Regions from separate parts of the Arthrobacter sp. AG258 genome, predicted to be linked through region 1. Evidence: riboswitches for the same ligand, from Rfam matches in the RefSeq annotation. Region 1 holds a riboswitch; each other region holds the start of a gene.
What was found. A riboswitch is a leader RNA that binds a small molecule or an ion and turns the genes downstream of it on or off. The one in region 1 is predicted to bind thiamine pyrophosphate.

Region 1 (10,256 bases):
ACCCCGCGCTTCCATGGTCACGGCAAGCCTCGACGCGCGGCGGATCGCCTGCACCAGGAGCCCGAAACTTTGGCCCAGGGTCGCCTTCACCCGCTGGACCACGTTGCCGCGCGACCCCACGCCGCGGGCACGCCGGGCCATCCCGATGGTCTGCCATTCCTCGGCCATGAGCCCCACCAGGCGCATCGCCGCCAGGGTTCCCAGGACGAACCGGTGCGGCAGGCGCGCCTTCTGTGCCAGCGCATCGGCAAGGTCCGTCGGATCGGTGCAGCTCATCAGGAGCACCGCCGGAAGGGCGATCGCGAAGCCCCGCAGCAGGAAGCCGATGCCCAGCTGGAGGGAGCCTTCGCTCATGGTCCAGATGCCGGCGTCGAGCAGGATCCTCCCGCTGTCCGGCGCCAGGATGGACGTGCTCCAGCCGCCGATGGCGGCGGCGAGGATCAGCGGCCAGCCCCGCTGCCAGAGCAGGGACACGGTGAGGCCGGCCAGGGGAAACAGGATCAGTTCGAAGACCAGCGCCACGGACGCGGAAACCCAGTCGATGGACAGCGCCAGGACCGCGGTGATCAGCACGACGGCGGCAAATTTGCTCAGCGGGTTGGCCCGGGCAAGAAGGGCGCGGTTGCAGTCCAGGGTCAGCTGCTGCCTCATGGCGCCACCGGTTCCGTGGCGGCCATCCGCAGCTCGGCCCCGCCCAAAGCCCGGGTGAATTCGGCGTCGTGGGTCACGGACACCACGGCCGTGCCGGCGTCCAGGAGTTCGGAGAGGAACGAGGCCAGCTCCGCCCAGGTGTTGGCGTCCTGCCCGAACGTCGGCTCGTCCAGGACCAGCACCTGCGGGCTGGCGGCCAGGACCGTGGCCACGGACAGCCGACGCTTCTCACCGCCGGACAATGTGTAGGGATTGGCGTCCACCAGCTGGGTGAGCCGCAGCCGCTCCAGCAGTTCCTCCACCCGGTCCTTGCCGTGGCCCAGGTGCCGCGGCCCGAACAGCAGCTCGTCCAACACCTTGCCCGTCACGAACTGGTGCTCCGGTTCCTGGAACACGGTACCCACCCGTGAGATCAACTGCTCTGCCTTCCACGCGTAGGGGTCGATCCCGGCACCGCGGCTCAGGTCCACGGCGGCCGACACCTTTCCGGACACCGGTTCAAGGAGCCCGGCAAGGGTCAGTGCGAACGTTGATTTTCCGGCGCCGTTCGGGCCGGTGACGGCCAGCGCCTGGCCGGCCCGGACCTGCGCAGCAACACCCTCCTGGACAGGAACCGGCGGAATCTTCCGGAAGCCTTTGCGGCGGGGACGCTCGCGGGAGACCGCCAGGTCTTCGGCTGCAAGCAGGAGGTTGCCGGTTACGGCGGCCGGGATTCCGGACCGGCGGCGGGTGGCCGGCACATACCCCGGCACCCAGACTCCGGCTGCCGTCAGCATGGCCCGGGCCTCGCTGAGCACCCGGTCCGGAGGTCCGTCCAGGAGCACGGCGGGATCCGAGGCGGAGCCCGGCTGCAGGACCACGATCCGGTCCACCAGGTCCTTCCAGACGGAAACCCGGTGCTCCACCACCACCAAAGTGGCCCCGGTCTTGTCGAGGCAGCGTGCCACGGCGTCCCGGACCTCCAGGACGCCGTCCGGGTCGAGGTTGGCGGTGGGCTCGTCCAGCAGGATCAGCCCGGGACGCATCGCCAGGATGCCCGCCAGCGCCAGGCGCTGTTTCTGACCGCCGGAGAGGGCCGACGTCGGGTGGTCCAGCGGGAGGTGGGACAGTCCGACGTCGGCAAGCGCCTCGTGCACGCGCCCCCAGATGGCGTCGCGGGGCACGGCAAGGTTCTCGGCGCCGAAGGCGACGTCGTCCCCCACCCGGGAGAGGACCACCTGCGTCTCCGGGTCCTGCTGCATCAGGCCGGAGCGGCCGCGACGCTCGCGGGGCGGGGCGCCGTCAACCAGCAACGAACCGGACTCGTCCGCATCGCCGGCCTCGCCGTCGTCGTTGATGTCGCCCAGGACCCCGGCGAGGGCATGCAGGAGCGTCGACTTCCCGGCACCCGAGGGACCGAGCAGGAGTACCCGCTCGCCGGGGCGGATATCCAGGTCGAGGGCGTGGACGGCAGGTTTGGCCCTGCCGGCATGCCGCCAGCCCCAGCCGCGGGCCGTGACGGCGGCAGGGCGCACGCCTCCTGCGGCGTCCTGGGAAGGTGCCATCAGGAGAAAACTGGCTCCGTTGCAGCCTTGCGGGACGCGAAGGAACTCAGCACCCCGGTGCGGGCCAGGCCGCGGGTGGCGAGCCAGGACAACGCGCCCGCCAGCACGGCGCCGGACACCGTGGTCAGGACGATGTAGGCGAGCTTGTCCGCCCCGGAGTAGGCAATGCTCCAGCCCCACGGTGCGAATGAGTCATTCAGGCCGCAGAAGAAGCCCGCGGCCGCCCCCGCCACGAGGGAGACGGGCAGGTTGAACTTGCGGTAGACGAAAACCGCGAAGATGATTTCCGCGCCCAACCCCTGGATGAAACCGGAGAAAAGGACGGAGGCGCCGTATTGGGAACCCATCAGGAGCTCGCCCGTTGCGGCCACAGTTTCGCAGAACAGGGCGGCTCCGGGTTTGCGGATGATGAGCATTCCCAGCACGCCGGGAATCATCCAGCCGCCGGCCAGGATCCCGGTCAAGGGCGGGTAGGCGGCGTTCATGGGGGCCGACAGGGCGGCGGCGCCCTGGTCCCAGGCCCAGAAAATGACCCCGCCGGCGATGGCCACCAAGGCCGCCACCACGATGTCGACGACGCGCCAGGACTTACTGGTGGTCTTCTTGATTGCAGCAGTACTCATGTGATCCTCCTGGGTAACAGGAGGGGAAAGTGGCTCCGGCTGGCGGACCGTTGCCGGTCCGGCCGGACACTTTGAGAACTCGACTCCCTTGCGCCGGTACTAACCGGATCAGGTTCGAGGGTCTGCGGCTGTCCCGCACTCTCAGCGCCCACCTGCGGTTCCCGGCATGGCCAGGTTGTCCGACGGCGGCGCTCCCCTGTCGTTTTTGAATGTTGATGTTCGCGTGTTAATATTGCCCGGTTTGGGCGTGGTCAAGTTTACACCTGGCGGGGGCTGGGCGGCGGCCATGCCGGCTGTTGAACCGGATGTGACCGCGGACCGCCGCCAGCGGGCCCGAGAGGATGCCGGCCATGCCCTTGCCCGGACCGGTCCGGGTGTACGGCTAGGCTGGAGGCAGTCCGTTTTCCGCCCGCAAGGAGTACTAGGAATGAACCTCTTCATCAAGCTGCTCGGTACCGCGGTGAGCCTGGGCGCAGGCCTGGTCGGCACCAAGCTCGTCAACACCATCTGGGAGAAGACCACCGGGCAGAAGCCGCCCAGCGGCAAGGGCGAGGACGTGCCCACCAGCCTGCGGTCGGCCTTGACTTTCGCACTGATCTCCGCGTCCGTCAGCGCCATCATCCAGGTCCTGGCCAACCGGGGCACCCAGCGCGCCATCACCCGCTTCGCCAAGACGCAGGACATCGTCTAGCTACTGGCGGTTTTCGCCGTCGTCGCGGTTGTCCGTCAGGGCAGCCTCGGCGGCGGCTTTTTGCACTACGGCCTCAAGCTCATCGGCGGCGAGCAGCTCCCGGTGCAGGTGCTTGGTGCGGTAGCCGGCCCGGCCCACCATGTGCGCGGACACCGGCACCGTGAGCAGCTGGAAGATCCAGGCCACCACCAGGACCGGCCAAACCCACCAGCTGCGCATCTGCAGCCCAATGGCTGCCAGCAGCAGGAACAGGCCCAGGACCTGCGGCTTGGTGGCGGCGTGCATGCGGCTCATCAGGTCCGGGAAGCGGAGCAGCCCGATAGCGGCGCCCAGGGACAGGAGCGCACCCGCCACCATGAACACCGCGGAGGCAAGGTCGATCCACGCGTCCGCGCCGGAAAAGTCAGGATTCATGGGGGTTCACCCTCCGGTCGGCGACGAACCGGGCCACCGTGACCGACCCGATGAACCCAATGATGGAGATGGCCACCACCAGCATCAGGTTGTTCAGGTGCCGGTTCACGGCCATGTCCACGCACAGGGCCCCGCCCAGGATGGCGAGCAGGACATCGGCCGCAAGCACCCGGTCCAGCAGCGAAGGGCCGCGGGCAATCCTGATGATGGCCCCGCCCGCGGCGAGGGAGAAGATGACGGCCGTGACCGCCAGGACAACGGGCATCATGCGGACGCCTCCATTCGGACGGCTTCAAGTTCTTCGGCGGACCCCATGATGCGGATCAGGCCCGCTTCGATGGACCGGACCTCGTTCCGCAGGCCCTCGATGTCCTGCTTGGAGGTGATGTTGAGTGCGTGCAGGTACAGGGTGGAGGCCGGGCGGTCCACCTCCACCACCAGGGAGCCGGGAATCAGGGAGATCACGTGCCCGGTGGCGGTGACGATCAGGTCCTGGTGGCTCCGGAGCTTCACCGCGACGACGGCGTTGGTCACCTTGGGTCCGCGGACGGTGGCCAGGTACAGGACCTGGCCGCTGGCGACCACCACTTTCGCCAGGAAGGCAAAGGCGAAGGGCACGGCGTACAGGATGTTGAACCGGCCGCTGAGTTCCACCGGCGGAAGGTAGAACAGCCTGGCAACGCCTACCGCCAGCAGGGCACCGAAGAGCAGGTTCCCGGGGCTGAAGTCCTGCCACAGGGCACCCCACACGATTACCAGCCACACCAGGAGGGGAAGCTCCTGCCGCAGCGAAATCCGTTTGCGGCTCATCGTCCTCCTCCCGTCACGGTGGCCGGAACGGCGGTATTGCTGCCGAGGACCGACTGGATGTAGGGGGCCCGGTCGAGCATGTCCCGCGCAGCCTGGTCGGAGAGCCCGAACAGCGGCCCGGCGAACACGGTGAGCGCGACGCCGAGCACCACCAGGCCAAGGGTTGATCCCACCATGGTGCGCGGCAGGAGCGTGACCGTGTTGAGTTTGGCGCCCGGACCGGCGGCGCGCCCCGAGGGGCCGGCCAGCAGCACGGGGTCCGGATGTTCGGCGTCCTCCGGCTTCCGCCAGAACGCCCGGTTCCATACGCGGGCAATGGCCAGCAGCGTCAGCAGGCTGGTCAGCACCCCGCCGATCACCAGTGCGTAGGCCAGCGGGGTCCCCAGCTCAATGCCGGCCTGCAGCAGGCCCACCTTGCCGAGGAACCCTGAGAACGGGGGGATGCCGGCCAGGTTCATGCCGGGGATGAAGAACAGCATTGCCAGCAGGGGCGAGAGCTTGGCCAGGCCGCCCAGCCGGTCAACGGAGGAGCTGCCGCCGCGGCGTTCGATCAGGCCGGTCACCAGGAACAGGCTGGTCTGGATGGTGATGTGGTGGGCCACGTAGAAGACCGCAGCCGCCAGCCCGGCCACGGAGGACATGGCCAGCCCGAACACCATGTACCCGATGTGGCTGACCAGGGTGAACGAGAGCAGACGTTTGATGTCGCTTTGCGCCAGCGCACCAAGGATGCCCACCACCATGGTCAGCAGCGCCACTACCATCAGTGGCGTGTTCAGGGTGTCGCCGGGGAACAACAGCGTCTCGGTCCTGACCATGGCGTACACGCCCACCTTGGTCAACAGGCCGGCGAACACGGCGGTGACGGGTGCCGGCGCCGTGGGGTAGGAGTCGGGGAGCCAGAAGGACAGCGGGAAGACGGCGGCCTTGATGCCGAACGCCACCAGCAGCATGACGTGCAGCAGGGTCCTGGTGCCTTGGTCCAGGTCGCCCAGTTTGAGGGCGAGGTCAGCCATGTTGACGGTGCCGGTTGCGCCGTACACCATGGCGATGGCGATCAGGAACAGCACGGAGGACACCACCGACACCACCACGTAGGTGACGCCGGCGCGGATCCGGGGCCCGGTGCCGCCCAGGGTCATCAGCACGTAGCTTGCGGTCAGCAGGATCTCGAAGCCGACGTAGAGGTTGAAGAGGTCGCCGGAGAGGAACGCGTTGGACACCCCCGCCACCAGGATCAGGTAGGTGGGGTGGAAGATCGAGACCGGTGCGTCTTCGTCGCCGTCGGCCATGCCTTGCCCGGTGGCGTACACCAGCACGGCGAGGCTCACTGCCGAGGAGACCACCAGCATCAGCGAGGAGAACTGGTCCACCACCATCACGATGCCCCAGGGCGGCAGCCAGCCGCCGATGGTCACCGCGGCGGTCCCGCTGTTCCACGCGGACGCCAACAGGAGGCATTCGAGGGCCAGGGTGAGTGACAACAGTCCGATGCTGACCGCCCGCTGGGCCCGGGAGTGCCGGATCAGGAGGAAGGTCAGTGCGGCGCCCAGGATGGGAAGGACGACGGCGAGCGGGGCCAGGCTGGCGATGTTCACTTTTTGCCGCCTTCCGGGCCGGATTCGATGGTGAGCGAGCCGGGCTGTTCTTCCGCGGCTGCCTGTTCGGCCGGCATTTCCCGGCCTCCCGCCGTGACGGTGGCGAGCGGAAACTCGGATGTTTCGGCCGGGATTTCGGCGTCGTCCTCCGCGTCGAAGCTCGGTGTTTCCGCCACCCGGAGGTCCTCCACGTCGTCCTGGATATCGTCCTGGCGGGCCAGGACCCACGTGCGGTAGATGATGCCCAGCATGAACGCCGTGACGGCGAAGGAGATCACGATCGAGGTCAGGATCAAGGCTTGCGGCAGGGGGTCGTTGTAGTCACCGGCGGGGGTGTCCTTGGTGAAGAACGGAGCCAGGCCGGCGTATCCCCCGGTGGAGAGGATCAGCAGGTTGGTGGCGTTGGCCAGCAGCATCAGCCCCAGCAGGACGCGGGTGAGGCTGCGTTCGAGGATCAGGTAGATGCCGCAGGCATAGAGGGCGCCCATGACGATCAGCAGGGTCAGGTTGACGCTCATGCGTTGCCCTTTGCGGTGGTCTCGGCAGGAATACGGTCCGGTTCCTGGTCCTGCTGTGCCGGTTCAGGCCCGGCCGCAGCGGACCGTTCTTCCATGTGTTCATCGATCTCGGCACCCAGGCTGCGCAGCACGTCGAGCACCAGGCCCACCACCACCACGTACACGCCGATATCGAAGATGGTGGAGGTGACGAACTTGATGTCGCCGAAGACGGGCAGCCACACCTCGATGATGGCGGACTGGAACACCTGGCCGCCCAACAGCAGGGGCGTCACGCCGGAGGCAGCGGCCAGGGCCAGGCCGGTGCCCAGCAACGCACCGGCGCTCAGCGGTGCGGCTTCCCTCAGTTCGAACCGCCCGCCGGCCAGGTAGCGGATGGTCAGGGCCAGGCCGGCGGTCAGGCCGCCGGCGAAACCGCCGCCGGGCAGGTTGTGGCCGGCCAGCAGCAGGTAGAGCGAGAAGATGATCATCGAGTGGAACATCAGGCGGGTGACCACCTCGAAGATGATGGAGCGGCGTTCCGGGGCGAGGGTCCTGCCCGCCACGATCCAGGCGTCCCGTGCCGAGGCGGCGAACTTCCGGCTGATGGCCAGCGCCGCACCGTCGCGGGACCCGGGGTCCACGCCGTGGTACCGCCCCACGGTGCCCTCGGCAACGGAGGCGGACCGTTGCAGGCGGTCTCCGCGGCCGCGGACGAAGATCAGGCTGGCCACGCCGGTGGCGGCCAGGGCCAGGACGCTGATCTCGCCGAATGTGTCCCACGCCCGGATGTCCACGAGCGTCACGTTCACCACGTTCAGGCCGCCGCCGCCCTCGTAGGCGAGCTGCGGGAACTGCAGGGACACCGGGATGGCGGTCCTGGCTCCCATGGCGAAGATCGCGGCGAACACCATGGTCACGCCGAAGCCCAACCCGATGATGACGCGCAGCACCCGGTACTTTCCGCCGGTGCGGTCACGAAGCTCAGGAGGAAGGCTGCGCATGGCCAGGACGAACGCCACCAGGATGATGGTTTCCACCAGCATCTGGGTCAGGGCAAGGTCGGGGGCGCCCTGCAGGGCGAACATGAGGGCGATGCCGTACCCGGTGACGGAGACCATCAGCACCGCCAGGAAGCGCTTGTTGGCCTTGACGGCGGCAAGGGCGCCAATCACGATGCCCGCGCCGGCCACGAGCTGCAGCGGCGAGTGCGGGTCCACGAGGTAGATGTCCTGCGGCAGGGCATTGCCGCTGAACAGGATGGCGGTGAGCGGCAGGACGAACGCCACGCTGAGGATTACGGCGAGGTAGAAGTAGAGGGAACCGCGCTGGGTCCGGCCCGTGATCCAGACGGCGGCGTCGTCCAGGGCGCCGATGGTGAGCTGGTAGCCCCGGTCGCCGTCCACCCAGCCCGGAACCCGTGCCTGCACCCTGGCCACGGCGTTGCGGCCGACGTACATCGCCAGGCCCAGCACGAACGTGACGGCCGTCAGCCCCAGTGCCGGGGTGAAACCGTGCCACAGCGCCAGGTGGCCGGCCTGCTCAGCCGGCGTTCCGGCGTCGGGCGCCGTGGAGGCGAACAGCGCCGCGTAAGGCTGGATCCAGGCGTCAACCGGTACCGGCCAGAGCCCGTAGGCGATGGTCAGGAGGCTCAGGACCGCGGGCGCGGCAAGGAAGGAGGGCCGGATGGCTTGAAACGGGGTGGGCTCCACGCCGGGCTTCGCCGCGAAGGCACCCCACATGAACCTGGCGCTGTAGGCGAAGGTCAGGATGGATCCCACCACCAGGCCGGCCAGCACCACCATGCCCCACGGACCGGCATGCGGGCTGGTGGCGTGGTGCACGAACGCTTCGAGTACCGATTCCTTGGCCACAAACCCGGCCAGCAGCGGCACCCCGGCCATGGAGGCCGCACCGATGCCCGCCACGATGCCCAGGGCCCGCGAGGACCGGAAGACGCCGGAGAGTTTCCGCACATCACGGGTCCCGGACTGGTGGTCGATGATGCCCACCACCAGGAACAGCGTGGCCTTGAACAGGCCGTGGGCCAGCAGCATTGCAAGCCCGGCCAGGGCGGCGTCCGGTGTCCCCAGGCCCACCACCATGGTGAGGAAGCCCAGCTGGCTGACGGTGCCGTAGGCAAGGATCAGCTTGATGTCGGTCTGCCGGAGCGCCCGGTAGCCTCCCACCAGCATCGTGGCCAGGCCCAGGCCCAGGACCACGGGCTGCCAGTACGCCGTCTCCGCAAAGCCCGGGGCAAGGCGGGCCACCAGGTAGATTCCCGCCTTGACCATCGCCGCCGCGTGCAGGTAGGCACTGACGGGGGTCGGCGCAGCCATGGCACCCGGGAGCCAGAAATGGAACGGGACCAGCGCGGACTTGGTGATGGCACCCACCAGAATAAGCACGACGGCGGCGCCCACCGTGGCGCCTGACGGTCCGGAGACCAGCGCGGCCGCTTGCTCAAGGATGCTGGAGATGCGGTAGGTCCCTGCGGTGCAGCCCAGCATGATCAGGCCCACCAGCATGGCCAGGCCGCCTGCCGTGGTGACCATGAGCGCCTGCAGGGCGGACCGGCGGGCCGCGAGCCGGGTCCTGGCGAACCCGATCAGGAGGTAGGACAGGATGGTGGTGAGTTCCCAGAAGATGAACAACAGCAGCAGGTCATCGGCCAGCACCAGGCCGAACATGGCGCCGGCGAAGGCAAGCAACTGCGCGCCGAACGCACCGAGGTCCTGGTCTTTCCGTTTGAAATACCGGGCGCAATAAAGCAGCACCAGCGCACCGACACCCAGCACCAGCAGGGACATCACCCAAGCCAGCGCGTCCATCCGGAACGCAAACTCAAGGTGGAGGCCGGGAATCCATTCAAAGACTTCGGATACTGCGCCGGACCCGGAATAGACGGCGTCGTGCTGGAAGGCCAACCAGGCGAAGGAAACAGCCGGGACGGCCGCCAGCGCGTAGAACGCATTCCGGCCCCAGGCCCTGAAGAGGAAAGGCGCCAGGACAGCCACCGAAAAGTGCACGGCAAGGACTGTTATCACTGGTATCTCCGCAACGTCAGGGATTCGATTGTCAAAAGTTGGAGCAGGCGGCAAGAAAGTTAGATCCGGGAGGCTCCAGTTTACCAAGGCCCCGGCACCACCTTTTCTTGTGCGGGGTGGGCCGGGCGGCGAATTCCCCCACGTCACAGGGCTGTGCTCCGCCGGGTGTTCGCCACGGGCGGATACGATTCAACGTATGAACAGCGCCAGCGCTCAGGGGGCAATGCGGCCTGCCTCGGAACTTGAGTCCGGAACCCGGACTTCCACCAAGCGCCGCATCCTGGCGTGGGCCTCCTGGGACTGGGGTTCGGCGGCCTTCAACGCGGTCATGACCACGTTCGTCTTCACCGTCTACCTGACGTCCAACGCCTTCGGCGGGGA
Region 2 (10,256 bases), on a different contig from region 1:
ACGCCTGCGGGTTTTGACAATATGTGCCCCAATGGGTGCCGGATGTGGCGGTACGTCAGGGGCAGGAGTGTAGCCACATATGGATATTGATCGAGAACTGGCCGTTAACGACGAAGCAGTGGCCCCGGAGGCCGCTGCTGCACCGAAGAGGGCTCCAAGGGTCCGGCGCAAGGCGGCGCCCAAGGCTGCCGAAGCCGTAGCGGACGAAGCTGCCGCACCAGAGCCTGCGGCCGACGCGCCGGTGGAAGAACCAGCCGCGGAGAAGAAGGCCCCGGCCCGCCGCACCCGCGCCCGGAAGAAAGCCGACGCCGCCGAACCCCTGCCCGCGTTCGCCGACGACGCTGCGTCCACCACCGCCGCAGCCGTTGCCGCAGTTGAGGTATCCGCACCGGCGCCGGCCGATGAGGGCCAGGCTGCCGGCCCCGCCCCGGATGCCGAGGCGGACGTCGAAACGAAGCCTGTGCGCCGCCGTCGGGTAGCCACCCGCAAGGTCGCTTCCCCGGCTCCGGCCCCGGAAACTGCAGCGGCGGAAGCTGCTGCCGCCGCTCCGGTGCAGGACGCCGTGGAGGAAACCGCAACGGAGGAAACCCCCGAGGCGTCTGTTGCTGCCCCGGAAGCCGCCGCCCCCGCGGTCGAGGAGGTCCCGCAGGCGCCGGTGCAGGCACAGGAGCCCGCCGCCGCACCTGCAGCTCCCGAGGCCGGAAGCGACGCCGCGTCCACGGCGGCAGCAAGCCCCTTTGGTTCGCTGTTCCTGGAACCAGGTTCCCCCACGTCAGTCCTCTTCCAGGCGCCGGACCTGAGCACCGTGGTCCGCCCCGCAACGCCCGCGGCGGAAGAGACCGACGAGGAAGAGACCGACGACGCAGACGATTCCGCCAGCCGCCGCCGGCGCCGCAGCCGTGGCCGCCGTGGCCGCAGCCGCATCGGCGAGCGGACAGATGAAGACGTCGAGGGCGGCACCGATGACGCCGATGCCGAAGACGAAGCCGACGAGGACGCCAACGGGCCACTGGAAGACGGCGTGACCTCCCGCCGTCGCCGCCGCCGCCGCCGCGGTGACCAGGACCTGGAGTTGACCGGTGGGGAAGGCGACGATCCGCCCAACACGGTGACGAGGGTCCGTGCGCCGCGCGCGGTCAGCGAAGCGCCGGTCAACAACCGGGTCACCAGCGTCAAGGGCTCCACCCGCCTTGAGGCCAAGAAGCAGCGCCGCCGCGAATCCCGCGATACCGGCCGCCGCCGCACCGTGATCACCGAAGCCGAGTTCCTGGCCCGCCGCGAATCCGTGGACCGCCAGATGATCGTCCGGCAGCGCGACGACAGAATCCAGATCGGCGTCCTCGAAGACGGCGTCCTGGCTGAGCACTTCGTGTCCAAGACCCAGCAGGACTCGCTGATCGGCAACGTCTACCTGGGCAAGGTCCAGAACGTGCTGCCGTCCATGGAAGCCGCTTTCGTGGACATCGGACGCGGCCGCAACGCCGTGCTCTACGCCGGCGAGGTCAACTGGGAAGCCGTCAACCTCGAAGGCAAGCAGCGCCGGATCGAAAACGCCCTGAAGTCCGGCGACACTGTCCTGGTCCAGGTGACCAAGGACCCTGTGGGCCACAAGGGCGCCCGCCTCACCAGCCAGATCTCCTTGCCCGGACGCTACCTGGTGTACGTGCCCGGCGGCTCCATGACCGGCATTTCCCGCAAACTGCCGGACGTCGAACGCAACCGCCTCAAGCGCATCCTCAAGGACCGCCTCCCCGAGCACGCCGGTGTCATCGTCCGCACCGCCGCAGAGGGCGCCTCCGAAGAGGAACTCACGCACGACATCAACCGGCTGCGCGCACAGTGGGAAGGCATCGAAAGCCAGTCCACCTCCACCAAGGTCCTTGCCCCCGAACTGCTGTACGGCGAACCTGACCTGACCATCAAGGTGGTCCGCGACGTCTTCAACGAGGACTTCTCAAAGCTGATCGTCTCCGGCGAGGAAGCCTGGGACACCATCGAGGCCTACGTCACCTACGTCGCCCCGGACCTGGTGGGCCGCCTCGAGAAGTGGACCAAGGACCAGGACATCTTCTCCGCCTGGCGGATCGATGAGCAGATCCACAAGGCACTCGAGCGCAAGGTGTTCCTGCCCTCCGGCGGATCCCTGGTCATCGACCGGACCGAAGCCATGACCGTGGTGGACGTCAACACCGGCAAGTTCACCGGCAGCGGCGGCAACCTCGAGGAAACCGTCACCAAGAACAACCTCGAAGCTGCCGAGGAAGTGGTGCGCCAGCTGAGGCTGCGCGATATTGGCGGCATCATCGTGATCGACTTCATCGACATGGTGCTCGAATCCAACCGGGACCTGGTCCTGCGCCGCCTCGTCGAGTGCCTGGGCCGCGACCGGACCAAGCACCAGGTTGCCGAGGTCACGTCCCTGGGCCTGGTCCAGATGACCCGCAAGCGCATGGGCACGGGCCTGCTGGAAGTCTTCGGCGAGCAATGCGAGGCGTGTGCCGGACGCGGCGTCGTGACCCACGACGATCCCGTGGAGCACCGCCGCGCCAACATCGTGGCGGCCGAACACCACGTCCAGCGCGCCGACAACCGTCCCGAAGCCCGCGGGGAGGCCCACCGCCCCGACGGACAGCGGACCGATGCCGGCCAGCCCGGTGCACGCCCCGAGCGGAAACGCCGCCGTGGACGCGGCGGCCAGCAGGCCGAGGCAGTACCGGCGCCGGCAGTGCACGTGCACACTGTGCAGCCGGATCCCGGTGACGCCGAGCGGCACGCCAAGGCTGAAGCCACCCGGCTCGCGTTGGCCAACATCGCCGCGGCGGCCCACGCGGCGCATCTCCACGACGACGAGCTGGCAGCTGCCCGGCACGCGCCGGCAGAGCAGGCCACGGCCCCGCAAGCACCGGTCCAGCCTGCACCGGCAGCTGACGGGGAAAAGCACGACGCCGATACGCACGGGCGTCCCGCGGCGGTCCTGACGTTCGGCGGCGAGAAAGTCCCGCTTCCGTTCGTGGAGCACGCGGAGGAGCAGCAGCCCAAGCCCGCCCTGACGCTGGACCGGCTCGCGGAAGCATTCGCGCACCTCGGCCAGCCGGTTTCCGCCGTCGAGGACGCTCCGAAAAATCCTGCAGCGGCTGAACCGGCAACGGAACAGGCCGCACAGGAGCCCCGGCCGCAGGGCGGCGAAGCCCCTGCGCGGGCCGCGGAAGCACCGGCTGAAAAGGACTACTCCGACCACACGCTGGAGCAGACAAGGCAGCGCAGGCCGCGCCGCCACCGGGCCGCCAGCCGAGCCCAGGGCGCCGCGAACGAAACCGCCGTCCAGCACCATGAGAACGTCCAAGCCGCAACTACCGGGCACTCGCACGCAGCCAAGGCCCCCGAGCCCGCGAACCAGCAGCCCGCTGATAGCGGCAAGCGTTCCGAGGAACCCATCATCCTCGGCGTGGGCGTCCCGGCTTCGGAGCTCTAAATTCCGGCAGGCCACGGCGTCGCTAGGTGAAGTCCCCGTCTCGTGGACCATTCCCCCCGAAAGTACAGGGGGAACAGTCCACGAGGCGGGGACTTCCTGCATCCGGCCGCTGTCACCTTTAGCCCGGTACCGCGCCACCGGCTAGGCTGGGAAACCGACACGGGGTGCCGCGCAGAAGGCCGGCTGAGATCCACACCCGTTGAACCTGTCCGGCTAGTACCGGCGAAGGGATGTCTGTTGTCTTCGACCCTCTCCATGCCCCTGCCAAGTGCCTCCACTGACTCCTCCGGGACCCCTGCGGGGCGCGATATCCCACGCGTCCTCTCCATTGCGGGCTCTGATCCTTCCGGCGGAGCAGGAGTCCAAGCGGACCTGAAGAGCATTGCAGCGCACGGCGGATATGGCATGGCCGCCATCACGGCACTGACGGCGCAAAATACCCGTGGCGTTGTGGCCGTCCACGTCCCGCCTGCTGCGTTCCTGGCGCAGCAGCTCGATGCCGTCAGCGACGACATCACCATCGACGCCGTCAAGATCGGCATGCTCGGCGACGAAGCGGTGATCCGCACGGTCCAGCAGTGGCTCGACAAGGTGCGTCCCGCCGTCGTAGTCCTGGACCCGGTGATGGTGGCCACCAGCGGCGACCGCCTGCTGAAGGAAACCGCCGAAGCCGCCCTCCGCGACCTGCTTCCGCTTGCCCACCTCATCACCCCCAACCTGCCCGAACTGGCCATGCTGGTGGGCGAAGAGCCAGCGGGGGACTGGGAAGGTGCGCTGGACCAGGGCAGGCGCCTGGCGGATGCCACCGGCGCCACCGTCCTGGTAAAAGGCGGACACCTGTCAGGCGAAGGCTGCCCGGATGCCCTGGTGAACACCGCCGGTGTGCTGGCCCGGGACGTGGTGGAAGTGCCCGGCCCCCGCGTCAACACCCGCAACAGCCACGGGACGGGTTGTTCGCTGTCCTCTGCCATGGCCACGGTCCAGGCCCGGTTGGGCGACTGGGAAGGGTCGCTGCGGACGGTCAAGCCCTGGCTGGCCGGAGCGCTTGAGGATTCCGGCAGGCTGGAGGTCGGCCACGGGAACGGGCCCGTGCACCACTTCCACCATGTACGGCCCCACCTGCCGGAAGGCGGCTTCGCGGCCAGGCTCTGGGCCGAAGCCCGGCAGGACCTGGCGGATATTTACGCCCTGGACTTCATCCAAGGCCTGGTCTCCGGCGAACTGGCGGAAAAGGACTTTGCCTACTATCTGGCCCAGGACGCCCAATACCTGAACGGCTACTCCCGGGTCCTGGCCCGCGCCAGTTCCCTGGCCCCCTCCGAAGAGGAGCAGCTGTTCTGGGCAGGCTCGGCCCGGCAGTGCCTGGAGGTTGAATCGGAACTGCACCGCTCATGGCTCAGCACCCGGCCCGGGCAGACGGGCCTGGGACCCGTCACCAAGTCCTACGTCGACCACCTCACAGCCGTCTCGGCGTCGGGCAGCTATGCCGTCCTTGCCGCCGCCGTCCTGCCCTGCTTCTGGCTCTACGCCGAGGTTGGCAGGACACTGCACGCCCGGTTCCTCGCGGCGGGCGAACCGGACGGGCACGCGTACGCCGCGTGGCTCCGCACCTATGCCGACGAGGGCTTCGCCGAGGCCACCCGGCAGGCCATCGCCATGGTGGATGCGGCCGGACGGAAGGCCTCCGACCATGAACAGGCCGCCATGGTCACGGCGTTCAAGCAGTCCTGCCGGCTCGAAGTGGAATTCTTCGACGCGCCGCGCATTCACTCCTGACATCCAACGGCGGCGCCCCGGCTACAATAGATACGCACGGTTGCGGCGCTGCATGCCATGCTGTGGTTACTATCACAGCCGGCCCTCCGGAACCAGCCTCATTTGCGGCTGGAGACGGATTTAGCGTATTCTGGATCTTCGGTGCTTACGCCAACACTTGGGTTATGACCCCACGGCGTTGAGGCACAGCGAGAAACCAGGCTTTTATTGAGTCGGTTCCGCACGCAAATTTTGTTATAAACGTCGAGAGAAGTGAGTTCCCAAGTGGTGTACGCGATTGTCCGCGCAGGCGGCCGCCAAGAGAAGGTTTCCGTTGGAGACTTCGTTACCCTGAACCGCGTCGCCGGTGGAGCCGGCAGCACCATTGAGCTGCCCGCACTGCTCCTGGTTGACGGTGACAAGGTCACCTCCGCAGCCAAGGACCTGGCCAAGGTAACTGTTACGGCTGAAATCCTCCAGGACCTGCGTGGTCCTAAGATTGTCATCCAGAAGTTCAAGAACAAGACCGGCTACAAGAAGCGCCAGGGTCACCGCCAGGAACTGACCAAGGTCAAGATCACCGGCATCAAGTAACCACCGGTTACTGTTCAGGCATTTCAACAGATTCCCCAGAATTTAGAGGCAGGCATTCCAGATGGCACATAAAAAGGGCGCGAGCTCCACTCGCAACGGTCGCGATTCCAACGCACAGTACCTCGGCGTCAAGCGCTTCGGCGGCCAGGTCGTTTCCGCAGGCGAGATCATCGTCCGCCAGCGTGGCACCCACTTCCACCCGGGCGCCGGCGTAGGCCGTGGCGGTGACGACACCCTGTTCGCACTGACCCCGGGCGCCGTTGAATTCGGCACCCGCCGCGGACGTCGCGTGGTCAACATCGTTGCTGCTGCAGCCGCAGAGTAACAACCAGTATTGAAGCGGTGGAGCGGGCCTGAGGGCCCGCTCCACTGTTCTTTTAACCGCATTACAATCGTTGTGGCGTCCCCGGGCGCCGCTTGAACAGCATCTGAGGAGATCCACGTGGCCAGCTTTGTAGACCGGGTAGTACTGCATGTATCCGGCGGTACCGGCGGCCATGGATGCGTTTCCGTCCACCGTGAGAAGTTCAAGCCCCTTGGCGGGCCCGACGGCGGTAACGGCGGCAACGGCGGCGACGTGATCCTCCGGGTGGACCACCAGACCACTACCCTCCTCGACTACCACCACGCGCCGCACCGGCACGCCAGCAACGGCGGACCCGGCATGGGCGACTGGCGCGGCGGCAAGAACGGCGAAACCCTGGTCCTTCCCGTTCCGGACGGCACCGTGGTCAAGTCCAAGGACGGCACCGTTCTGGCCGACCTGGTGGGTGAAGGCACCGAATATGTGGCCGCCGCCGGCGGCATCGGCGGACTCGGCAACGCAGCCCTGTCCTCCCAGAAACGCCGTGCTCCCGGTTTTGCCCTGCTGGGAATCGAAGGCGAATCCCGCGACGTGGTCCTGGAACTGAAGTCCATTGCAGACATCGCGCTGGTGGGATTCCCGTCCGCTGGCAAGTCCAGCCTGATCGCCGCGATGTCTGCCGCCCGGCCCAAGATCGCCGATTACCCCTTCACCACCCTCATCCCCAACCTGGGCGTCGTCCAGGCAGGCGACGTCCGCTTCACGATTGCCGATGTCCCCGGCCTGATTGAAGGCGCCAGCGAAGGCAAGGGCCTCGGGCACAACTTCCTGCGCCACGTTGAGCGCTGCGCCGCCCTGGTGCATGTGCTCGACTGCGGCACGCTCGAATCCGACCGCGATCCACTCTCGGACCTCGCCATCATCGAAGGCGAACTCGAAAAGTACGCGGTGGACATGAGCTACGCAGGCTCCGACGGCCAAGTGGTCCCCCTCAACCACCGCCCCCGCCTCGTCGCACTGAACAAAGTGGACCTGCCCGACGGCAAGGACATGGCAGAATTCGTGCGCCCGGAACTGGAATCGCGCGGCTACCGCGTCTTCGAGGTCTCTGCCACCAGCCATGAGGGCCTGCGCCAGCTCGGCTTCGCCATGGCCGAAATCGTCCAAGCCGCCCGCGACGCCGTCGCGGCCGAACCTCCCAAGGTCCAGCCGGTCGTGCTCCGGCCGCGCGCCGTCAATGAAACCGGGTTCAAGATCCGCCGCGAGGAAAAGAACCTGGAGCCGCTGTTCCGTGTCCTCGGCGAGAAGCCCGAGCGCTGGGTCAAGCAGACCGACTTCACCAACGAGGAAGCCATCGGCTACCTTGCCGACCGGCTGGCCAAGCTGGGCGTGGAAACCGAACTGTTCAAGCAGGGCGCCAAGCCGGGGGATACCGTGGTCATTGGCGAGGACGACGGCGTTGTCTTCGACTGGGAGCCCACCATGATCGCAGGCGCGGAACTCCTGGCTTCACCCCGTGGCACGGACGTCCGGTTCGCCGATATCGGCGACCGCCCCACCCGCAGCCAGAAGCGTGAGGAACAACAGGAACGCCGCGACGCCAAAGCCGCCGCCCGTGCCGAACTCGAGGCGGAACGCAAAGCCGGTATCTGGACCGAGTCCGTCAGCGGACGCCGTGCTGCCCGCCCCGTCCAGGACAGTGGAATGGAAGCGGACGATGACCTCTAGGGTCGTGGACGCGGCGCCCGTTGCGGGCTCCGCGGACAGAAGCCTGCTGGCAGATGCCCGCCGCATCGTGGTGAAGGTGGGGTCCTCCTCACTGACCAGCATCAAGGGCGGCATTTCCGAGGAGTCGCTCACCGCGCTGGCCGACGCCCTCGCCGCCAAGCGCAACGCGGGTGCCGAAATCATCCTGGTCTCCTCCGGCGCCATCGCCGCCGGGTTGGCCCCGCTGGGGTTGGAAAAGCGTCCCCGGGACCTGGCCACCCAGCAGGCGGCGGCCAGCGTGGGCCAGGGCCTCCTGATGGCCCGGTACACCCAGGCGTTTGGCGCCCACGGCGTCACTGTCAGCCAGGTCCTGCTCACGGCCGAGGACCTGATGCGCCGCAGCCAGCACACCAACGCCCTCCGCGCCATGGACCGGCTGCTCAGCCTCGGAGTGGTCCCCGTCGTGAACGAAAACGACACCGTGGCCACCCACGAGATCCGCTTCGGCGACAACGACCGGCTCGCCGCCCTGGTGGCACACCTGGTGCGCGCCGACGCGCTTGTGCTGCTGTCCGACGTCGACGCCCTCTACGACGGTCCGCCGGCCCACGGTGCCAAGCGCATCCCGCTGGTCACCGGAGCGCAGGACCTCGAGGGCGTGTCCATTGGCAAAGCAGGCAAGGCCGGGGTGGGCACCGGAGGAATGATGACCAAGGTGGAAGCCGCCAGCATGGCGGCAGGCTCCGGCATCCACGCGCTGGTGACATCCACGCCCAACGCCGCCGCCGCCCTGAACGGCGAGGACGTCGGCACCTGGTTCTCCGTGAACGGCTCGCGCAAGCCCGTCCGCCTCCTCTGGCTGGCACATGTCGCGTCCGTGCAGGGCCGCCTGGTCCTGGACGACGGCGCGGTGCGGGCCGTGCGCCACCATCACACGTCCTTGCTGCCGGCGGGCATCTCGGCGGTGCATGGCGACTTTGAAGCGGGCGACGCCGTCGAACTGGCCGGTGCCGACGGCACCGTAGTTGCCCGGGGACTGGTGAACTACTCATCCCAGGAGCTGCCGCACATGCTGGGGCGCTCCACGAGGGAGCTGGGCGAGGAACTCGGCAGCGGCTATGACCGCGAAGTTGTTCATGTAGATGACCTGGTGCTGGTCCAGGCCCCCGGCTCGCCTAAACTTGGACTATGACTGACGCCCTGATCCACGCTGCCGTTGATACCGGAACCACTGCTGACCACGCGCAGACGGGCCCGGCGGCAGGACAGGAGACAGGGGTGCCGGCCGCCGCAGCGGACGTCGAAGCGGCAGTCCACGCCATCGCGGACCGATCCCGCCACGCCGCCCGCAGCATGGCCACCGCCAACCGGGCATGGAAGGACCGCGGCCTCCGCGCCGTGGGCGCGGCCCTGCAGGAGAACGTGCAGGCAATCCTCGCAGCCAATGCCATGGATGTCCGGCGCGGCCGGGACAACGGCACCTCCAAAGCGCTCCTGGACCGGCTCACCCTCACCGAAAGCCGTGTTGACGGCCTGGTGGCGGCCCTCGAGAACCTGGCCAACCTCCCGGACCCCGTGGGCAACGTTGTCCGCGGCCAAACCCTCCCCAACGGACTGCGCCTCCGCCAGGTCAACGTGCCCATGGGCGTTGTGGCAGCCATTTACGAAGCACGCCCCAACGTCACTGTGGACATCGCCGGCCTGGCGCTCAAGAGCGGCAACGCCGTCATCCTGCGCGGCGGCAGTGCAGCAGAAGCCACCAACCAGGTCCTGGTGCGGGTACTGCGCGAAGCCCTCGAATCCGTAGGCCTGCCGGCCGACGCCGTCCAGACCGTGGACCAGTTCGGCCGCGCCGGCGCCAATGTCCTGATGAAGGCCCGCGGCCGGGTGGACGTGTTGATTCCCCGCGGCGGCCGCGACCTCATCCAGACGGTGGTGACCAATTCCGCCGTGCCGGTCATCGAGACGGGAGAGGGAAACGTCCACATCTTCCTGGACGAATCCGCGGACGAGACCATGGCGGTGGAGATCCTGCTCAACGCCAAGACCCAGCGGCCCAGCGTCTGCAACACCGTCGAAACCCTGCTGGTCCACTCCGGCGCGACCGTGCTGCCCGCCGTCGCAACAGCCCTTCGAGACGCCGGGGTCCGATTGCATGTGGACCAACGGATCGGTGCAGCCTTGCCCGCCGGGATCGACGCGGAGCCGGCCACGGACGAAGACTGGGCCACGGAATACATGGACTTGGACCTTGCCGTGGCCATGGTGGACAGCCTCGACGAAGCCGTGCAGCACATCCGCACATGGTCCACGGGCCACACCGAAGCGATCCTCACCAACAACCTCGCCAACGCTGAACGGTTCATCGCAGAGGTGGATTCCGCAGCGGTCATCGTCAACGCCTCCACACGCTTTACCGACGGC
Region 3 (10,256 bases), on a different contig from region 1:
GTCGCGGAACACCACCACGTCCCCCCGGCTGAGCGCAAACGGCTCCGGGACGAGGAGATTGACGAAGATCCGGTCGTCCACATCAAGGGTGTTCACCATGGACTCGGACGGGATGAAGAACGCCCGGAAGAGGAAAGTCTTGATGAGGAAGGACAGCACAACGGCGATGACCACGACGGTGGCAATCTCCTTGAGCCACCCGAGCAAAGGGTTGCCCGTGGCCTTTCCGGCCGGTTTGGAGCGGGAGCCGCCCTTCCGGTGGGAGTTCGTGCCGGCCTCGGGACTGTCGCCCGGCTCTGCGGGGGTTGGAACGGCCTGGTTCCCTGCGGCGCCGTCATGGCGCGGTTCAGGATTCCGCGCTGGGTTCTCGGGCATTTACCGTCCGTTCTGTGTTGTCGGCCCCACCACTGGCGGCCGCTCTACTGGAGCAAATCTATCAAGGGGCCACAGGATCTGGACCGGCCGGCCGACGACGCGCTCCAGCGGGACCATGCCGCCTCCTGGAGCTCCCAGCAGGCTGCGCGAATCGGCGGATACCGACCGGTGGTCCCCCATCAGCCACAACCTGCCCTCGGGGACCACCGAGTTGAACTTCTGCGTGCTCGGGACCTCTCCGGGAAAGATGTACGGCTCATCCAGCGGTACCCCGTTCACGGTGACCTTGCCGCCCGCGTCGCAGCAGACCACCGTATCGCCTGGGAGGCCTATGACCCGCTTGACGTAGGTGGTGTCGCTCCCGGTGAGGCCCAGCCACTGGGCGAGGCCGCCCGCTGCGTCCATCAGCGGACCCCTGCCGCTGTTCAGGGGCGCGAACGTACCGCGTCCGTCAAAGACGACGATGTCCCCGCGCCTGATGGGGTCGGCCTGGAAATCGGTGCGCGAGACCAGGATCCGGTCACCGCCTTGGAGTAGCGGCTCCATGGACTCGGAGGGAATGTAGTAGACATCGATCCACAAGGAGCGCACCACGCCGCTGATGGTGACGGCAAGGACCAGGGCCAGGAACACAAAACGCCAGCCCATGGTGCGGGGCTGGCGTTTTGTCTGGTGCATGGTCCGTATCCTGGCGCTGGTGGATTGCTCCGGCGCTGGCCGGTCACGGCCGCGTCCCAGCCGAGTGGCAAGTCCGAAAGGAACTTACTTGCCGGTGGCGAAGTCGCGCTTTTCCTTGATCTTCGCAGCCTTACCGCGCAGTGCGCGCATGTAGTAAAGCTTGGCGCGACGGACGTCACCCTTGGTAACGACCTCGATCTTTTCGATGATCGGGGAGTGCACCGGGAAGGTACGCTCCACGCCGACACCGAAGGAAACCTTGCGGACCGTGAAGGTTTCGCGGACGCCATCGCCCTGGCGGCCCAGGACGAAGCCCTGGAACACCTGGACACGGGAGTTCTTGCCTTCGATGATGTTCACGTGGACCTTGAGGGTATCGCCCGCGCGGAACTCGGGAACATCGTTGCGCAGCGAAGCTGCATCGAGGGAATCGAGAATATGCATGGTTGCACTCCTGGTGAACGCCACAGGTCATTCACTTTGGGTCACGGCAGGCAGGTCCGGCCGCCGAAAAGCGGGCCGGATTGTTGCCGCCGAAGTAAAGGGGTCCGGCCGCTTCAATGGTTGATGAGGCCGGTTGTCCGGCTGTTGGCCGCGCTACCCCCTGTGGCAGGTGCGGACCCAGCAGACACAAAGACCAATTTTGCCACAGTGCAGGGGTTACGCCAACTTGGGTCCGGCGCGGAAGCTATTCCTGTACCCCCGGCCCGGCGTCCGGGCGGCGGGCCAACCTCCCGGCCACGATGTCATACCCCAGGTCGTGCAGTTCGGTACGGTCGGCACGCGGAAGATTGCCGGCGTCGAACGCCTCCAGGAGGTCCGGGCGGCGTTCGGCCGTCCTCCGGTATTGCTCGTGCCGGCGCCACTGCGCGATCTTGCCGTGGTTTCCGCTGAGCAGGACCGCGGGGACCTCGCGGTCCCGCCACACGGACGGCTTGGTGTAGACCGGATATTCCAGCAGGCCGTCGGAGTGGGACTCCTCAACCAAGGACTCAGGGTTGCCCACCACACCCGGCAGGAGCCTGCCGATGGCCTCGACCATGGCCAGGACAGCGACTTCCCCGCCGTTGAGCACGTAGTCGCCAAGGCTTACGGGGCGGACGGTGAAGTGCTCCTGCGCCCACTCGATGACGCGCTCGTCGATGCCTTCATAGCGGCCACAGGCGAAAGCAAGGTGCTCTTCCTCTGCCAGTTCATAAGCCAGAGCCTGCGTGAACCTCTCGCCGGCGGGAGATGGAACGATCAGGACAGGTTTGTGCTGCGGATCGGGACGGCCCTGGGCCACCGCTGAGAGGGCCTGCGCCCACGGTTCGGGCTTCATGACCATCCCCGCGCCTCCGCCGTACGGAGTGTCGTCCACGGAACGGTGCTTGTCGGTGGTGAAGCTGCGGAGGTCGTGGACATGCAGGTCCAGGATCCCGTCCTGGCGGGCCTTGCCGATCAGTGAGAGCTCCAGCGGGGCAAGGTATTCGGGAAAGATGCTGACGACGTCGATCCGCATCTATTCCCGGCCTTCGGGTTCCGGGGATGCGGCGTCGCCGGCGTTCAGTTCAAAGAGGCCGTCCGGCGGGGTGAGCAGGACGAAGCCCTCCTCAAGGTTGACCTCGGGCACAATCTGCTCCACGAAGGGGACCAGGATCTCTTCGCCCGCCGGGGTGGTCACGGTCAGCAGGTCCTGGACGGGCATGGTGGCCAGGGCTGTCACCTTTCCCACCACCTGTGAGCCGACCCGCGCCTGGAGGCCGACGAGTTCGTGCTCGTACCAGCCTTCGTCGTCATCTTCCTCGAGTTCTTCCGTCTCGATGAAGAGCTTGGCGCCGCGGAGGGTTTCGGCCTGGTTCCGGTCCTTCACTTCCGCGAAGCCCAGGAGCAGGATGTCCTTGTTCCAGCGCGCACTGTCCAGCGTCAAGGGCCCGGACGCGGCGGGTTCAACGACGAACTCCGTGCCGGGGACAAACCTGTCGTCGGGGGCATCGGTCAGCACCTGGACCGTGACTTCCCCGCGAATGCCGTGCGGCTTGCCGATCCGCGCCACCTGAAGCTGCATCTGTTCCTCTGTTCCGGGTTGTGGTTGGTGTGGGGTGAAAGCACCGTGTTGATCAAAGCAGTCCGGCCCCTCCACCAGGTGGTGGAGGGGCCGGAGCAGAACTAAGTGTTGCCGAGCGCTCAGCGGCGGCGGTCGGTATCGACGACGTCGACCCTGACCGGTTCGCCGCCGGCCAGTGCTGCCACCACGGTGCGCAGTGCGCGTGCGGTGCGGCCCTGGCGGCCAATCACCCGTCCGAGGTCATCCTGGTGAACCCGCACTTCGAGGGTGTCCCCGCGGCGGTTGTTCTTCGAACTGACCTTGACGTCGTCCGGGGAATCAACGATTCCACGGACCAGGTGCTCCAGCGCTTCTGCCAGCAATCTACTCAGCCTCGGTGGTCTCAGCTTCGGCGTCGGCCGGGGCCTCGGCAGCGTCAGACTTGGAGGCCTTCTTGGTGATGGCTTCCGGGATGATGACCGAGCCCTTCTCCGGAGCTACGAAAGCGTCCTTCGCGACCTTGGTCTTGAGGGTGCCTTCCTGGCCCGGGAGGCCCTTGAACTTCTGCCAGTCACCGGTGATCTTCAGGATGGCGGCAACCTGCTCGGACGGCTGGGCGCCGACGGACAGCCAGTACTGGGCACGCTCGGAGTTGACCTCGATGAACGAGGGCTCTTCGGTGGGGTGGTACTTGCCGATCTCCTCGATGGCGCGGCCGTCACGCTTGGTGCGTGAGTCCGCGACGACGATGCGGTAGTACGGGGCGCGCATCTTGCCGAAGCGCTTAAGGCGAATCTTTACGGCCACTTTTGTGGTCACTCCTGTTTCAGAAAAGGGGTGAACCCGGCGTTCTGCACCCGTGGGGCGGGCCGTACTTGCGGGTTCGAAGGACAGGATCCGGACGCGGAGAGAGGGGCCACGCAGATCGAGTACCTGTTTATTGTGCCAGATCAGCGAACTTATTTCGACTCGGCGTCGCCGCGCTTCGCGCCGGCGCCGGCCGCGGGATGGGCCCTGCGGCGCCGGTCAGGCGGACCAGACGTACAGCCCGGTCCGCTCGGCGTCGTCCAGCCCGGCCGCGAGCCTGGCGAGCTGCTCCACGTAGGTCCGGGCCTGGGCCGCGCCGAAGGGCATGTCGTCCTGCGCGGCCCACTGCTCGGCGACGTCCTCGAGGACGTTGCCCTCGCCCTCGGTCTCGTAGGACAGGAGGTCGGCCAGCGCACGGACCATGGCAGGCGGAACTGCCAGGAGGGAGTCACTGGCGACGTCCACCATGGTCAGCTCATAGTCGGCACCACCGGCGTGGACAGCAGTCCCGGCGAGGTCGCCGAGCTGTTCGATTTCGAAGTCGCTGACTCCCTCGATCCGCACGGCTTGACTGCCAGGACCGACGTTCGCCGCGCTCCCTGCATCAAGGAGGCCGGCGCGTTTGAGCGCGGCGTCATGGGTGGCAACAAAGATCTCGGTGAAGCCCATGGCTGTTTGCCCTTCTTCCGTTTGGCGGAACTGCGCGCCGGGCGCTGCCCGCGTCCCGGCCGTACTGAATCAGCCTAGTAGCTGGGGACCGGCAGGGGCACGCGCCGGGCCGGGCCGCACGGGACAGTTCTCGGCACTGGCCGGCCTCCGCCGGCAGCGCAGCTCAGCGGACGGCCACCCGCAGCCGGTTGCGCCACGGATCCTCGAACCGGAGTTCGGCGCCGGTGTGGTGCGCGGTCACTCCGGCGACCTTGAGGCGGTCAGCCAAGGCGCCGACGTCGTCCCCTGAAGGAACTTCGATGAGGACTTCGCCCAGCCCAAGGGTGTCCTTGCGGGGGCCGGCCCCGCGGCTGTTCCAGACGTTCATCGCCATGTGGTGGTGGTACCGCCCGGCGGAAACGAACAACGCCTGCCCGTGCCAGCCCGCCGTCTTTTCGAAACCGAGGGTGCCCACGTAGAAGTCGCGCGCCGTCTGGACGTCTCCCACCTGGAGGTGGACGTGCCCCACGCCTGCGGCCGTCACGCGCTGGCCCTCAAGCGATTCCTCGGTGAGGTGCTGCTCCAGGTAGCGCTGCGGGGGCAGGGCGAGGCTGTCCATCACCACGTCCGTCCCGTTCCAGGACCAGTTGCTGCGTGGCCGGTCCCAGTACAGTTCGATGCCGTTGCCTTCCGGATCGGTGAAGTAGAAGGCTTCGCTGACCAAGTGGTCGGCGCTGCCGGTGAAGGACATCGGCTCGTATTGGGCCGCAGTGGCGATGGTGGCGGCAAGGGAGGCCTGGTCTTCAAACAGCAGCGCGGTGTGGAAGAGTCCGGCCTCTCCCCTGCCGGGCAGGTTCAGCCCGGGGGCCGGGGCCAGGTGCACCAGGGGGCGGCCAAGGCGGCCGAGGTACAGTCCGCCGTCCTGCTCGGCCACCACCTCCAGGCCGAGTGCGCGCTGGTAGTAGTCGGTCATGACCTTCATGTCCCCCACTTTGAGCATCACCGTGCCCATGGCGAGGTCGGCAGGAAGCAGGTCCTGGCTGTTGGCTGATGCGGTCATTGGAGGCTCCTTGGATTGGCGGCCGTCCCGATGGCGGCCTGTCACTTCTTAAAATTACTTGAAGCTTCAATTTATTCCAAGTCCCGGGCGCCACGGTGGGTCAACGGATAATGCGGCCGCCCAGCACGACGTGTTCCAGCCTGCCGATGGTCTCCGGGACCGCCCGTGGATCCTCACGACAGACGATCACATCGGCGCGTGCGCCTTCTTCCAGGCCGTCCGCTCCGAGCCAGCGGCGGGCTGCCCAGCACGCTGCATCCAGTGCTGCAGTCATCGGCAGGCCCGCACCGTGCAGGGCGAGGATTTCGTCCGCGATGCGGCCGTGGCCGATGACGCTGCCGGCGTCTGTTCCGGCGAAGATGCGCACCCCCGCTGCGTGTGCCTCGGCCACGCGCTCCAGCCTCCGCTCCCAGAGGGACCGCATGTGGGCTGCGTACCGTGGAAACTTCGGCTCCGCTTGGGCGGCAATGTCCGGGAAGGTGGCGATGTTGATGAGGGTGGGCACGATCGGCACGCCCTGCCCGGCGAACCGGGGCAGGTGCCGTGGCAGCAGCCCGGTGGCGTGCTCGATGCAGTCGATGCCGGCGTCGAGCATCTGGTCCAGGGTGTCTTCGGCGAAGCAGTGGGCCGTCACCCGGGCACCTTCGTCGTGTGCAGCCTGGACCGCGTCGCGGACGACGGCGGCAGGAAAGGACGGCGCCAGGTCACCGGCGCCCCGGTCGATCCAGTCCCCCACCAGTTTGACCCAGCCGTCCCCGTCCCGGGCCTGCTTGCGCACGGCCTCAACGAGGTCCTCGGGTTCGACCTCGTGGGCGAAACCGCGCAGGTAGCGCCGGGTCCGGGCAATGTGCCGGCCGGCGCGGATCAACACCGGGAAGTCCGTGCCGCCCTGCATCCAGCGCGTATCGGCGGGCGAACCCGCATCACGGACCAGGAGGGTTCCGGCGTTGAGGTCCGCAAGCGCCTGTTCCTGCGCTACGGCGGCCTCCACCGGACCGGCCGGCCCCAGCCCGATATGGCAATGGGCGTCCACGAAGCCCGGCAGTACCCAGCCGTCGAATACCCGGTCGGGTGGCTGTGCGGGCGGGCGGAACGTGAGCTTGCCGCCCACGGACCAGAGTCCCTGCCGCAGGCTGTCCGGTGCAGCCAGGACGGGTCCGCGAAAGTGAATGATTCCTGCCATCCGGGCATCCTTTCGTTGCCCGGTCAGGCTAGCATCATCGATTGTTACAACGGGCTTCCGGAGGGCTGTGGTAGCTTCGTTGCTGACCACACGGGTGCCCCTGCAGGGGCTGAGATCGGGCTGCCGCAGCCTGCGACCGTTGAACCTGTCCGGGTAATGCCGGCGAAGGAAGTGAGTATTCCCTTGAGTACACAAAACACCCAGTTGAACCCTGCCCTGGTGCCGTCCGGTTCCGATGCGGCCAACGGTCCCGGCACCGGATCCAGTGGCGAATCCCAAGTGAAGGTGACGCAGTCGCTGAAGTCGCATTCACTGGCTTACATCGACGACGCCGGTTCCGGCATCCGGGTCCCGGTCACCGAGATCGCGCTGGAGCCATCACCCAACGGGCAGCCGAACGCACCTTTCCGGACCTACCGGACGGCCGGGTCGGGAAGCGACCCCGTTCGCGGCCTCGAGCCCTTCCGTGCCGAATGGATCGTGGCGCGCGGGGACACCGAGGCCTACACCGGCAGGGAACGCAACCTGCTCGACGACGGCCGCTCGGCCGTGCGCCGGGGCGCTGCCTCCGCGGAGTGGAAGGGCGCCCGGCCGGTGCCCCGCCGCGCCGTCGACGGCCATACGGTGACCCAGATGCACTACGCCCGGCAGGGCACCATCACGCAGGAAATGCGTTTCGTGGCGCTGCGGGAAAACTGCGACGTGGAACTGGTCAGGAGCGAGGTAGCCGCCGGTCGGGCCATCATCCCAAACAACATCAACCACCCTGAGTCCGAGCCCATGATCATCGGCAAGGCGTTCCTGGTGAAAATCAACGCCAACATCGGTAATTCTGCCGTGACGAGCTCCATCGCTGAAGAGGTGGACAAGCTGCAGTGGGCCACCCAATGGGGTGCCGACACGGTGATGGACCTGTCCACGGGGGACGACATCCACACCACCAGGGAATGGATCATCCGCAACTCCCCTGTCCCGATCGGAACGGTTCCGATCTACCAGGCACTGGAAAAGGTCAACGGCGAAGCCAACGCGCTGACCTGGGAAATCTTCCGGGACACCGTCATTGAGCAGTGCGAGCAAGGTGTGGACTACATGACCATCCACGCCGGTGTCCTGCTGCGGTACGTCCCGCTCACGGCCAACCGGGTGACGGGCATCGTCTCGCGCGGTGGTTCCATCATGGCCGGCTGGTGCCTGGCCCACCACCAGGAGAACTTCCTGTACACGCATTTTGACGAACTTTGCGAAATCTTCGCGAAGTACGACGTCGCGTTCTCCCTGGGGGACGGGTTGCGGCCCGGCTCCACGGCGGACGCCAACGACGCGGCCCAGTTCGCTGAACTGGATACGCTGGCCGAGCTGACGCAGCGCGCGTGGGAGTACGACGTCCAGGTGATGGTCGAAGGCCCCGGGCACGTGCCGTTCCACCTGGTCCGGGAGAACGTGGAGCGGCAGCAGGAGCTGTGCAAGGGTGCGCCGTTCTACACGCTCGGTCCGCTGGTGACCGATGTCGCGCCTGGCTACGACCACATCACCTCGGCAATCGGGGCCACGGAAATCGCACGGTACGGCACCGCCATGCTCTGCTACGTCACGCCCAAGGAACACCTGGGCCTGCCCAACAAAGACGACGTGAAGACCGGCGTCATCACGTACAAGATTGCGGCCCATGCAGCGGACCTGGCCAAGGGCCACCCGGGGGCGCGCGAGCGGGACGATGCTTTGTCCAAGGCACGGTTCGAATTCCGCTGGCGCGACCAGTTCGCGCTGTCGTTGGACCCGGAGACGGCGGAATCGTTCCACGATGAGACGTTGCCGGCCGAACCCGCCAAGACAGCGCACTTCTGCTCCATGTGCGGACCCAAGTTCTGCTCGATGCGGATCAGCCAGGACATCCGGAATGAATACGGCTCGGCTGAGGCGCAGGCGGCGCTCACTGAGGCGGCGTCGGGGATGCGGGCGAAGAGCCAGGAGTTCCTGGCCGCCGGCGGCAAGGTCTACCTTCCGGAGTTGCAGGTGCCCGCCGGCAGCTAGGAGGCCCGGGCCGGCTCGCTGCGGCTGACCTCGCCGATGAACTGCCTGATGGTCCGGTCGCCTTCCACCGAATCATGGGGCCGGTGCCCGCCCGCGGCAACGCGGTGCAGGGCACCGGTCTCCCGCAGGTAACCGGCAATCTCCTCGTACAGCGGCTCCCAGCCCCCGGTCAGGACCAGAGTGGGGACCCCGGGAACAATATGCAGGGGCGCTTCCCACGACGGGACTTGGAGCCGCAGCCGGCGCGCGGACCGTTTCTCCTCCGCGGTGGCAGGCTGCTGCAGGTCCGTGGCATAGACCCGCCGGACGAACTCCCGTTGGAAGTCCTCATCACTGAGCTGGTGGCGGACCTCGAGAAGCGGCTTCATCAGGCTGATGTGTGCCGCCGTGGCCGGCAGCTCCGCGGTCAGGGAGAGGCACGCCGGTTCCACCAGGGTCAGGGAGTAGACAAGGTCAGGGCGTTCGACGGCCGCCATCATGGCAGGAATGGCTCCCTGGGAGTGCGCCACCACGTGTCCGCCGGCGGCGCCGCGGCCATCATCGGCCAGGGACCGCAGCACGATGGCAGTGTCCTCGGCAAATGATGATTCCACCGGCTCCGCGACGGCGTCATAGCCCTGGCGGCGAAGGAACAGGGCGTCGAAGGACAGCGCCATGCCGTGCTGGCGGGGCCACGCGGCGGCGCCGAAAGCACCGGCGCCGTGCACGAAAACTACCCGCTGCTTGAACATGACCCAACCCTATTCCACGGCACCGACATCCGTGGGGAACTGCTACTTGCCCAGGAACTTGTCGAAGCCCTTGGGGAGGTTCAACTGCGACGGATCGAAGTCGCCGCCCTGCTGGCCGAACGCGGCACCGGTGGGCAGCGCCTTGCCCGCATTGGCGCGCCGGGCCTCGGCCTCCTTGCGTTCCTGCGCAGCCTTGGCCGGATTGCCGGACTTCGCCTTCTTCTTCGGCGCGTTCTTGGCGTTCTTGCGCGCACCCCCACCGGCACCGGGCATACCCGGCATCCCGGGCATTCCCGGCATGCCGCCCTGGGCCATCTTCTTCATCATCTTCTGGGCCTGCGCAAAGCGTTCCAGCAGGCCGTTGACCTCGGAAACGTGGACGCCGGAGCCGCGGGCGATGCGCGCCCGGCGGGAGCCGTTGATGATCTTCGGGGCGAGGCGCTCGTGCGGCGTCATGGACCGGACGATTGCCTCGACGCGGTCGATTTCGCGCTCGTCGAACTGCTCCAGCTGCTGCCGGATGTTCTGCGCGCCCGGCATCATCATGAGCATCTTCTTCATGGAGCCCATGTTGCGGATCTGCTGCATTTGGGCGAGGAAGTCCTCGAGGGTGAAGTCTTCCTGGTCGGCGAACTTCTTCGCCATCCGGGCTGCTTCGTCCTTGTCCCAGGACTTCTCGGCCTGCTCGATGAGGGTGAGGATGTCGCCCATGTC

Region 2: linked by a shared signal. The riboswitch ahead of thiD (bifunctional hydroxymethylpyrimidine kinase/phosphomethylpyrimidine kinase) and the one ahead of DFO47_RS13225 (ECF transporter S component) in region 1 are both predicted to bind thiamine pyrophosphate.
Region 3: linked by a shared signal. The riboswitch ahead of thiC (phosphomethylpyrimidine synthase ThiC) and the one ahead of DFO47_RS13225 (ECF transporter S component) in region 1 are both predicted to bind thiamine pyrophosphate.

What each region holds. Positions count from the first base shown of each region.
Region 1 is NZ_SOBI01000005.1:374,606-384,861, forward strand. It holds gene DFO47_RS13215 (energy-coupling factor transporter transmembrane component T) at 1-651, opposite strand, end outside; gene DFO47_RS13220 (ATP-binding cassette domain-containing protein) at 648-2,195, opposite strand; gene DFO47_RS13225 (ECF transporter S component) at 2,195-2,818, opposite strand; TPP riboswitch at 2,886-3,026, opposite strand; gene DFO47_RS13230 (DUF4235 domain-containing protein) at 3,246-3,509, shown strand; gene mnhG (monovalent cation/H(+) antiporter subunit G) at 3,510-3,923, opposite strand; gene DFO47_RS13240 (monovalent cation/H+ antiporter complex subunit F) at 3,913-4,191, opposite strand; gene DFO47_RS13245 (Na+/H+ antiporter subunit E) at 4,188-4,733, opposite strand; gene DFO47_RS13250 (Na+/H+ antiporter subunit D) at 4,730-6,331, opposite strand; gene DFO47_RS13255 (Na(+)/H(+) antiporter subunit C) at 6,328-6,849, opposite strand; gene DFO47_RS13260 (Na+/H+ antiporter subunit A) at 6,846-9,875, opposite strand; gene DFO47_RS13265 (MFS transporter) at 10,072-10,256, shown strand, end outside.
Region 2 is NZ_SOBI01000004.1:435,670-445,925, reverse strand. It holds gene DFO47_RS11275 (Rne/Rng family ribonuclease) at 80-3,472, shown strand; TPP riboswitch at 3,623-3,720, shown strand; gene thiD (bifunctional hydroxymethylpyrimidine kinase/phosphomethylpyrimidine kinase) at 3,728-5,248, shown strand; gene rplU (50S ribosomal protein L21) at 5,513-5,821, shown strand; gene rpmA (50S ribosomal protein L27) at 5,883-6,146, shown strand; gene obgE (GTPase ObgE) at 6,264-7,853, shown strand; gene proB (glutamate 5-kinase) at 7,843-9,024, shown strand; gene DFO47_RS11245 (glutamate-5-semialdehyde dehydrogenase) at 9,021-10,256, shown strand, end outside.
Region 3 is NZ_SOBI01000002.1:233,104-243,359, forward strand. It holds gene lepB (signal peptidase I) at 1-375, opposite strand, end outside; gene lepB (signal peptidase I) at 376-1,053, opposite strand; gene rplS (50S ribosomal protein L19) at 1,138-1,497, opposite strand; gene trmD (tRNA (guanosine(37)-N1)-methyltransferase TrmD) at 1,742-2,554, opposite strand; gene rimM (ribosome maturation factor RimM) at 2,555-3,100, opposite strand; gene DFO47_RS04380 (RNA-binding protein) at 3,220-3,462, opposite strand; gene rpsP (30S ribosomal protein S16) at 3,464-3,886, opposite strand; gene DFO47_RS04390 (hypothetical protein) at 4,106-4,555, opposite strand; gene DFO47_RS04395 (VOC family protein) at 4,719-5,594, opposite strand; gene DFO47_RS04400 (amidohydrolase family protein) at 5,695-6,777, opposite strand; TPP riboswitch at 6,858-6,965, shown strand; gene thiC (phosphomethylpyrimidine synthase ThiC) at 6,961-8,811, shown strand; gene DFO47_RS04410 (alpha/beta hydrolase) at 8,808-9,542, opposite strand; gene ffh (signal recognition particle protein) at 9,585-10,256, opposite strand, start outside.